DNA from 3 places in the Bacillus sp. ISL-35 genome. Region 1 is predicted to be linked to each of the others. Evidence: riboswitches for the same ligand, from Rfam matches in the RefSeq annotation. Region 1 holds a riboswitch; each other region holds the start of a gene.
The links. A riboswitch is a leader RNA that binds a small molecule or an ion and turns the genes downstream of it on or off. The one in region 1 is predicted to bind thiamine pyrophosphate.
Positions count from the first base shown of each region.

Region 1 (3,277 bases):
GCATGTGCAGTCATTGTCGCTGAAACGGAAAAAAAACATACCGTTCAAAAAGAGAAAAGAAGAATCACAAGTACAGAGGACAATCGTACACTTGAGTATTAAGGATAAATAAAAGACCCTGCCGGCACCGGCAGGGTCTTTTTGTGATGTTAGTTCTCCATCCTTATTAATGGCAAAAGCATGATGAATGAAGTTTTATCCGGCTCTGATGAGCAGGCAAGAATACCTTTGTGCTTCTCGATGATTTCACGGCAGACAAACAATCCCAGGCCGGTTCCGAGAGTTTTCGTCGTGACGAAAGGCTCGAAAATCGTCTTCAGTAACTGGTCGGGAATGACAGGGCCATTATTGGAAATTTCGATTTTTATATGTGTATCATTCACGAAGTATCCCTTGATTTCAATTTTAGGGTCAGCCCGGTACTGGCTCAGGACATCGATTGCATTAAAGATGATATTGATCAAAACCTGTCTGATTTCATCGGCATATCCATACAATTCCATATCATCTGCTACTTCCTTGACAATCCGCACATTGGTGTCGAGGATGCTGGGATATAGGAAGTTCAATACCTCATCAATCATTTTATTTAATGAGAAAAGGTTTTTTTCCTTTCCAATTAGTTCTTTTTTAGAAAGAAGCAGAAATTGTGAAATCCGGAAATTGAGTTGGTCAAGCTCGCTGGATATGATATCAAGATACTTCATATCCTCGTGTTCGGATCTCAATAGCTGTATAAATCCCTGGATGGAAGTCAGGGGATTGCGGAATTCATGGATAAAACTTGATGTCATCTGGCCGAGCAATGTCAGCCGGTCCTTATGGGTAGAGTCGATAAATTGGTTTTTTTCCTCAATGATCTTGTTTTTCTGTTCATTGTAATAAGATACCGCGTAATACAGGAAGGTATCAAAACAGTAATTGATTCGGTTGATGGACTCCTGCATCTCATTCCACTCCATATTCATTTTGTGCAGATGCTTGTAGAGTACAGATCGTCCTGAATTAACATTGTAGACAAAATCTCCAATATTGATGTCAGCGCGAACTCGTTCTTCTCCTACCATAAAAGCAAGTTTTTGGAGATGTTCTTCCAGCTCTTCATTTGTCTTGGAAAAAACGGAGAGAATGATTTCATACATTTTCTCAGCATTCTTGGCTATTTTCTCTTTATATGGATCATCTTCCGAGACGATAATTTTAACAGTCCAGTCGGCAATGAGTTGTTCCCTTTCACTAGTCAGGAAGCTAAGCAAACGGTTATCCGTAATTGGCAGCATTTTATTAAGTCCCCCAGTTTTTCTTTTCGGTATTAAAGATTCGAGGTAAACCGCGAAATCCCTTTGTCGAAAATTAAGAACATCCGCTGAATAGCGTCGAATCGGTAAAAACGTGACAAAAGACCGATATTTTTAGCATCTCGGGGTGAGATTTGTCTTTTTTGTTTCGACAAGGATTGGAAAAACAATATTTGACTTGTTATAGGATCGAAGAAGTAGTATATTCATAGTGTAGAAACTAAATAATAACCACAAGGGGAGCTGCCAGAGTGCAGCTGAGAGTGAGCGCCCGAGTTCTTACCCTTTGAACCTGTTAGTTAATGCTAGCGAAGGAATGTGGATGCGATAGGAAAGCAATCATGGGAATCCTATATCGATCCCTGATTGCTTTTTTTGTTTCTGAAGCAGAAAAGGCGTGTTGAAAACGGACCTCATTCTGGAAAGAAGGAGGAACAGATATGAAACAAAAACAAACATTATTTTTAGTGGAAGTAGCAGTGTTTTCTGCTCTGGCTTATTTGCTGGATTTATTTTCGGGGTTTTTATTTTCTCGAATCTGGCCGCAGGGCGGTTCAGTATCAATCGCGATGGTACCGGTATTCCTGATGGCATTCCGCTGGGGAATTAAAGGTGGCGCCATCACAGGGCTTCTGCTGGGTCTATTGCAATTCATCCTGGGCTTCTCGCAAATATTCCATCCTATACAGGGGATCATCGATTATTTGGTCGCCTTCACGGTATTAGGATTTGCCGGTATTTTTGCAAGACAGATCCAAGAGAATATCAAGAGTGGAAATAAGAAGAAATGGATTGGGTTGATCATTGTGGGTACCTTCATTGGAAGCCTGCTTCGCTTTATCGCTCATTTCTTTTCCGGCTGGGTCTTTTTCGGAGTTTGGGCGCCAGAAGGACAGCCGGCATGGCTGTATTCACTCATCTATAACGGAACCTATATGATTCCAAGTATGATACTAAGCGCAATCATCATCATTCTTGTCATTGGCTATGCTCCGTCGAGGATGGTCAAATCAACACTTGTAACCAATAAAATGTGATAAAAAGGAGAGCTGACAAATTGTTCAGCTCTCTTTTTATATGGGCTCTGATAAAGCTGAATGATGATTTAATTCAGAACTGTTATCCGGAAAAATTGTCAATTCTATGGAGTTTTCCTTATTCCCATCTGTTAAAAGGGTGTTTTGTGATTTATGTCACAGTGAAAGAGACCTGAAACTGATTAAATAAAGATAATCATTCTCAATTAGTAAACTACTATCAATGATATTCTGATACAAAAAATCTAACAAACTGAAAAAAGGTGATGGCTATGCTGGGAAATTTAAAGACTGGTGAAAAAGGCCGGATCATGAATATTGCTGGAACTGACAAATTTGTCAGAAGAAGATTGCTTGATTTCGGAATCGCTGAAGGATCGGAAGTATGCATAAAATGCATTCTGCCTTTTGGAGGCCCGGTCATGGTTGAATCGTGCGGCCAATGCATAGGTATCCGACGCAAAGAAGCATTACGGATCGAAGTGGAGCGATTATGATGAACATCGCGCTTATCGGCAATCCGAATACCGGTAAAACTTCGTTATTTAATAACTTAACAGGGTCATATGAATATGTTGGCAACTGGAACGGAGTAACTGTCGAAAAGAAAGTTGGCCTGTTCAAGAACGGAAAGGATCAGCTGATTGATTTACCTGGAGTCTATACGCTCAATCCATTGTCAAAGGATGAAGGTGTGGTTACGAACTTCTTCCTGGAGGAATCATTCGAGAAACTTTTGAATATCCTGGATGCGTCGCAATTAAGGCGTAATTTGCACCTTACCATGCAGCTGCTGGAATACGGTGCGCCGGTCACTATTGGTCTGAATATGCTGGACGTGGCAAAAAACAGGGGCATTCAAATTGATATTGAACAGTTGTCAAAATCATTGGGAGTCCATGTTGCTCCTGTTGTGGCAAGATCCGGAAAGGGCTGTAACGA
Region 1 is NZ_JAGGQK010000002.1:33,546-36,822, forward strand. Features, by position in the region: gene J7E38_RS03420 (dicarboxylate/amino acid:cation symporter) at 1-102, shown strand, start outside; gene J7E38_RS03425 (histidine kinase N-terminal domain-containing protein) at 150-1,280, opposite strand; TPP riboswitch at 1,525-1,632, shown strand; gene thiT (energy-coupled thiamine transporter ThiT) at 1,739-2,335, shown strand; gene J7E38_RS03435 (FeoA family protein) at 2,608-2,832, shown strand; gene feoB (ferrous iron transport protein B) at 2,832-3,277, shown strand, end outside.

Region 2 (3,277 bases), on a different contig from region 1:
TTTGACAGGGCATCATCCCTTTTTTGCGCTCCTGGATGGCCTTTTGCCAGATCGGCGGCATGTGCGGCAATTTTATAGGTGATCACACCCTCGCGCACATCATCTTTGTTCGGCAGCCCCAAGTGTTCCTTTGGCGTCACGTAGCAGAGCATGGCTGTACCGTACCAGCCGATCATCGCCGCTCCGATTGCAGAGGTGATATGGTCATATCCTGGCGCGATATCCGTTGTAAGCGGTCCTAGTGTATAAAAAGGAGCTTCCTGGCAAATCTCCAGTTGCTTATCCATGTTCTCCTTGATCAGATGCATCGGAACATGCCCAGGCCCCTCAACCATTACCTGTACATCATGCTCCCACGCAATCTTCGTCAACTCCCCAAGTGTTTCAAGCTCAGCAAATTGGGCCTCATCATTGGCGTCGGCAATCGATCCCGGCCGCAAACCATCTCCCAGAGAGAAGGCCACATCATATGCCTTCATGATTTCGCAAATTTCTTCAAAGTGCGTATAGAGAAAGTTTTCTTTATGATGGTGAAGGCACCATTGGGCCATGATCGAACCGCCTCTTGAGACAATTCCAGTCAATCGTCTGGCAGTCATCGGAACATACCTCAACAGGACACCTGCATGGATGGTAAAGTAGTCAACACCTTGCTCAGCTTGCTCGATCAGCGTATCTTTGAACACTTCCCAGCTAAGGTCCTCGGCAATGCCATTCACCTTTTCAAGTGCCTGGTAAATCGGAACGGTCCCCACCGGAACAGCTGAGTTCCGGATAATCCATTCGCGTGTCGTATGAATATTCTTTCCTGTAGACAAATCCATGATGGTATCTGCACCCCATCGGGTAGCCCACGTCATTTTTTCCACTTCTTCCTCAATCGAAGAGGACACGGCCGAGTTCCCAATGTTCGCATTTATTTTGACATGGAAGTTCCGGCCGATGATCATCGGTTCTGTCTCAGGGTGATTGATATTGGAAGGAATGATGGCCCTGCCCCTTGCCACTTCAGACCGCACAAATTCAGGATCCATATTCTCCCGTATCGCTATGAACTCCATCTCAGGCGTAATGTTTCCTTTTTTCGCATAGTGAAGCTGGGTAACATTCTTTCCTTTAGATGCCCTCAATGGCTTGCGGGATAGGCCCGGAAAAACCTTATCATTTGCACGCGGGTCATGTTCACTTGAGTAACCATTGTCCTCGGGCTTTATTTTTCGGCCCTCATACTCTTCAACATCCCCTCGTCCCTGAATCCACCGGCTCCTCAGTGCAGGAAGACCCTTTCTTAGATCGGGTGTATAGGCAGGATCCGTATAAGGGCCGCTCGTATCATACACGCGAACCGATTGATTGCTTTCCTCTCCAAATGAACCGCTCGTCGGGCTTAGTTCAATCTCCCGCATCGGAACCCTAATGTCCGGCTTTGAGCCCTCCACATAGACTTTTTTGCTCCCAGAAAAGCTTGCCATAATCGAAATGCTGTCCTGGTTTAATGAATTGGCTGTTTTCACTGATCATCTCTCCCTTTTTTTTAAAAATTGAGGGACGAGATCTGGCACCAGAGAAGTTCCCTAGTATGTAAAAAAGCCGGCCCACATAATGATGGACCGGCTTTAACCGCGAATGTCTTTGCACAAAAAAACTGTGCACATGTCAACTTCCCCACGCTGGTATGATCCAGATCAGGTCCAAAGAGTCAAAGAACTTTAACGCGTTCCTTTCTCAGCCCAAGCCATTGGGCACCCCTAGTTCTTGCTATTCAGTTCCCTTCGAGTATACACAATTGGGAAAATAAAGAAAAGTTTTTTAAGCAATAGAGTGCTTTTTGCCTATATGGATAACACAGTTCGCTTTCAAGAAATCCAGCTTCAGATCTCGATTTCAAAGAAGACTGCACGCTGTTATTAGGTATTCTATATATTTTTTCGTATAGGGAATGAGACATGAGGAATTAGGTTGAAGGCCAGTTACAAAAGGCAAAATAAAAATAGAGGGTCAATCCCTCTTCAAAATTATCTGCAAGAAGCAGCGCCTTTTAATGTCATTCTTCTTTATTCATTTGATAATAATTCAATAGTTTTTTGATCGTGGTTCCCCGGACACTTTGATTGTTTTCGATCCGATTGAGTGTCGTCAACCTCAATTGCAGGTCCTCACACACTTTTTCCTGTGTTAAATCCCTTTTCTGTCTTTCCATTTTCAGGATATCGCCAAGGCACTTCATGTGGTGTCTCAACTCCTTTTTAACATGAATGCTCCAAAAGAGCATTTTCTAAAAAGCAATCATCCAAGAAGATCACAACGTTTTTTCTTAAGAAGTTCCATCCCGAGCTTTTGCTGTTCCAAAATATAGACATCCAATTCCTGGCTGAGTTGAATCGTCTTTTGATTCAAGTATCCATTTTCCTGGATGCTTTTTATCATTTTTCTGCGAGTATCTTCAATCAGGTCCTCCTTAGTCATACGCTGCACCCCTCTTTCCCTTCAAAAAATCTTTACAGAAACTTAACCATATAGACATTTTCCCTACTCTACTATTATGGTAGAATTCACCCTTTTTGAATATTGAGTGTTTGTTCTATCTTTCTAGACACTTGATTTTAGACGATATAGTACCAAGGTTATAGAATCTGTCCACAAAAAAACTGCCATAAAGGCAGCTTGTCATCAATTCAAATAGGGTACGAGTTTGTTTTGCACAGCGTAGATAATCGCTTGCGAGCGACTATTTACGTTTAATTTCTTATAAATCTTATTCACATGGATTTTTACGGTTTTATCGCTGATGGAAAGATGGGCAGCGATTTCCTTATTCGACTTCCCTCTGACCAACTCATTGAGCACTTCCTTCTCCCTGTTGGTCAATTCATTTTCCTGGTGGCTAAAGTCGCTCTGGATGCGGTGATAGGAGATCAATTTGCTTGCCATTTTAGGGTGGATAATGGAATTCCCCTTATGGATTTTGCGTATGGCATCAATGACTTCCATGGACGAAGCATCCTTCAATAAATATCCGTCCGCCCCTTCCCTGAGGGCCGATTTGAAGTATTCATCATGATCAAACATCGTCAAGATCAGTATTTTACAAGCAGGATGCTTTTCTTTTATCAAAGAGATAAGTTCTATTCCATTCTTGTCCTGAAGGTTAATATCCAAAACAATGACATCAGGGACGATGCCATCCAGTTTCTCTAATAAACCGTCCCCCGAATCTGCTTCACCAACGAGCAGCAGGTCCTCTTCCACATCCAAAATACTGCGGATTCCGTCTCTT
Region 2 is NZ_JAGGQK010000011.1:233,690-236,966, reverse strand. Features, by position in the region: gene thiC (phosphomethylpyrimidine synthase ThiC) at 1-1,472, opposite strand, end outside; TPP riboswitch at 1,646-1,760, opposite strand; gene J7E38_RS16410 (helix-turn-helix domain-containing protein) at 2,045-2,227, opposite strand; gene J7E38_RS16405 (aspartyl-phosphate phosphatase Spo0E family protein) at 2,287-2,466, opposite strand; gene J7E38_RS16400 (response regulator) at 2,671-3,277, opposite strand, start outside.
Region 2: it holds a riboswitch for thiamine pyrophosphate, as region 1 does, so the genes downstream of both, thiC (phosphomethylpyrimidine synthase ThiC) here and thiT (energy-coupled thiamine transporter ThiT) in region 1, are expected to answer to the same signal.

Region 3 (3,277 bases), on a different contig from region 1:
TCATATTCATTTACCTCCATTTTTCGAAAGAACTTTTATTGTAGATTTCCTCAGCATCCAAATGGTAGAGCTGGTTCAGCAACTCCACCTGAAAACTTCCCGGTCCCTGCATGGCGCTTTTATCAGCGGCAACTTCAGCTGCTACTCCGTAAATAGTCAGTGCAGCAGTTGCTGCTTTCAAAAAATCCTTTTCAATTGCAGTGAACGCCCCGATTACTGAAGTCAGCAGACATCCGGTACCCGTAACCTTTGTCAGGATTGGGTGTCCATTTTTGACCACAAACGTGGATTCCCCATCTGTAATGATGTCTTCCTTCCCTGTCAGCGCCACAATTGTATTCAATTTTTGAGCAGCCGATTCAGCGAGCTCGGTTACATCCCCCTCCGAATCTCCTGCGTCAACACCGCGTATGTTCCAAGCTTCACCTGCTACATTAGCAATTTCCGCGGCATTTCCTCTGATGATCGCAATCTCCAATTCTTCCATCAGCCTTCTTGCGGTTTCCGTCCGATAAGAAGTAGCACCGGCACCGACCGGATCAAGAACGACTGGCACTCCATGCTCATTTGCCGCTTTGCCGGCAATCAACATCGACTGTACGACTTCAGGCCGCAACGTTCCGATATTCAGCACAAGGCTACCCGCCATGCCTGCCATTTCAGCAACCTCTTCTTGTGCATAGGCCATCACTGGCGATGCTCCCAGAGCCAGAAGCCCATTAGCGGTAAAATTCGTGACCACAACATTAGTGATGTTGTGTACAAGCGGATTCTCCCTGCGGACCTTTTCTAGCAAACCCGCAATCTCTCGTTTTTCCATTCCAATTTCCTCCTTCATCCATCCTCAGGCCGCCATCTACAACCAGAATTCCTTCTCGTTAATCCATCACAGGACGCCAATTCCTCCCCTTTAATCCATCACCAGGCCGCCGTCGACGACCAGATTTTGTCCGGTAACCGCTCGTGACCATGGTGAGGCAAAAAACAAGATCGAGTCTGCTACTTCTTCCGGATCGGTCACCTTTCGAAGCGGTGTTGACGATTCGATGAGCTGGAACACTTCCTCCGAAGTAGCAGAACTTGCGTCGGTCATTTTTAGCAGTCCGCCAGAAAGCATATTGACGGTGATGCCATACTTTCCAAGTTCATTCGCCATATTCCTCGTGAATCCCAGCAAAGCTGCCTTGCTTGTTGTGTAGTCATGATAGGCGACAACCGGGTTCTGGAACAGGTTCGTGCCAATATTGACGATTCTGCCAAACTTCACTTCTTTCATATCCGGCAGTCCCGCCTGGATGGTATTCAATGCGCCGCGGATCGCTCCTTCAAGCTGCTGGTGATAATCCTCCCAGCCCAATGCAAAAGCATCCTTGTTCGCCACCGGGTCAAATTTGAAATTGACAAGCGCATTATTGACGATGGTCGTAATCGGTGCCCCGAAATGTTCTTTTGCCAGCCTGAACATGCTTTGGACCTGTGCTGGGTCCCTTACATCCGCCCCGACAGCAAGTGCATTTTCACCAATGCTTTCTGCCAGAATCTTTGCCTTTTCTTCATTCTGAAAATAGTTGATGACAACCTTCGCACCTTCCCTTGCAAAAGCTTTAACCGTTTCTGCCCCAAGGCCACGGCTTCCTCCGGTTACTAACACAACTTGATCTTTTAATTCCATTTGTTTAAACCTCCTTAAAATATAAAAAGCCAGATCCCTAAATAATGGACCTGGCTTAAAAGCAAAGTAAGAAAACTTCTCTCACACTACTTTCCTACGCTGGTATTACCCAGATCAGGTCCGAAGGGTTAAAAGACTTAGCGTCTTCCTCTCAGCCCGCAGCAGGGCACCCCTAGTAGTTCATCGAATATTCAGTTGTCTTTATCCTAGCTCTATCTGCTATATATGTAAAGTAAGAAGTTCATATTCTGCTATTTTTCAGTTCTTCCTTGATTTCTTCCAGAAGCTTGAGTTGCTGGTCCTGCTTTTGGTTGATACTTGCAGCCAATTTTTGCAGTGTAATCGTAACCGACCAGAGTGACAGCATCAAAACAATGATGACGCCAAGATCAATCATCTTTCTTTTTTCCTTCGGTTAAATCGTCAAATGGAGTGTAATGATTGCTTGGCAGTTTTCCTGAGCGGATTATTTTGAAAATCAAATAAAACACGACAAACAATACAACGAACGTGAAAACATATCCCATAATGACCAGCCTCCTTCTATTTATTAAACAATAATCCCAATACAAAAAATGGAATTTTCATTCTTTTTAAAATGGTGTTCCAGACGATCTGTGCTAATATGAAAATATACATAGTAATAGGAGATGAAAGGACATGAAAAACGAGATTATCGAAAGATTCACTTCTTATGTAAAAGTTGATACTCAATCGAATGAAAACAGTGAAACCACTCCATCGACAGAAGGGCAGCTCACCCTTGCCAATATGCTTGTCGAAGAGTTGAAAACAATCGGAATGGAAGACGTCACGATTGATGAGAATGGTTATGTGATGGCGACACTTCCTGCCAATATCGATAAGGATGTCCCAACCATCGGTTTCCTTGCCCACGTTGATACAGCTACTGATTTTACCGGCAAAAATGTTAATCCGCAGATAGTGGAAAACTTCGATGGCAACGAAATCATCCTGAATAAGGAGCAGAATATTATTCTGTCGCCAGCTGATTTCCCTGAACTTCCTCAATATAAAGGCCACACTTTGATTACGACAGATGGAACGACTCTTCTCGGCGCTGACAACAAAGCAGGGATAGCTGAAATCATGACAGCAATGGCTTATTTGATCAAGCATCCGGAGATCGAGCATGGTAAGATCCGTGTTGCTTTCACTCCGGATGAGGAAATCGGCAGAGGGCCTCATAAATTCGATGTTGAAGCGTTCAATGCAAAATTCGCCTACACTGTGGACGGCGGCCCGCTTGGCGAGCTGGAGTATGAAAGCTTTAACGCAGCCAGCGCTAAAGTGACTTTTAAAGGAAAGAACGTTCACCCCGGCACGGCAAAGGGCAAAATGGTGAACTCCGCCAAAATCGCGATGGAATTCAACAGCAAGCTCCCTGCAGAAGAAGCGCCTGAGCACACTGCAGGATATGAAGGTTTCTTCCACCTCAGCTCGATTAATGGGGATGTCGAGGAAACGACGCTGAGCTATATCATCCGTGATTTTGACCGTGACAGCTTCCAGGCACGCAAGGAATTGATGCAGAAAATCACCAATGAACTGAAGCTTACTTACGGCGAAACCCGCGTTGAACTT
Region 3 is NZ_JAGGQK010000007.1:31,753-35,029, forward strand. Features, by position in the region: gene thiD (bifunctional hydroxymethylpyrimidine kinase/phosphomethylpyrimidine kinase) at 1-10, opposite strand, end outside; gene thiM (hydroxyethylthiazole kinase) at 11-820, opposite strand; gene J7E38_RS11570 (3-oxoacyl-ACP reductase) at 911-1,672, opposite strand; TPP riboswitch at 1,747-1,856, opposite strand; gene J7E38_RS11575 (hypothetical protein) at 1,914-2,069, opposite strand; gene J7E38_RS11580 (hypothetical protein) at 2,062-2,199, opposite strand; gene pepT (peptidase T) at 2,333-3,277, shown strand, end outside.
Region 3: it holds a riboswitch for thiamine pyrophosphate, as region 1 does, so the genes downstream of both, J7E38_RS11570 (3-oxoacyl-ACP reductase) here and thiT (energy-coupled thiamine transporter ThiT) in region 1, are expected to answer to the same signal.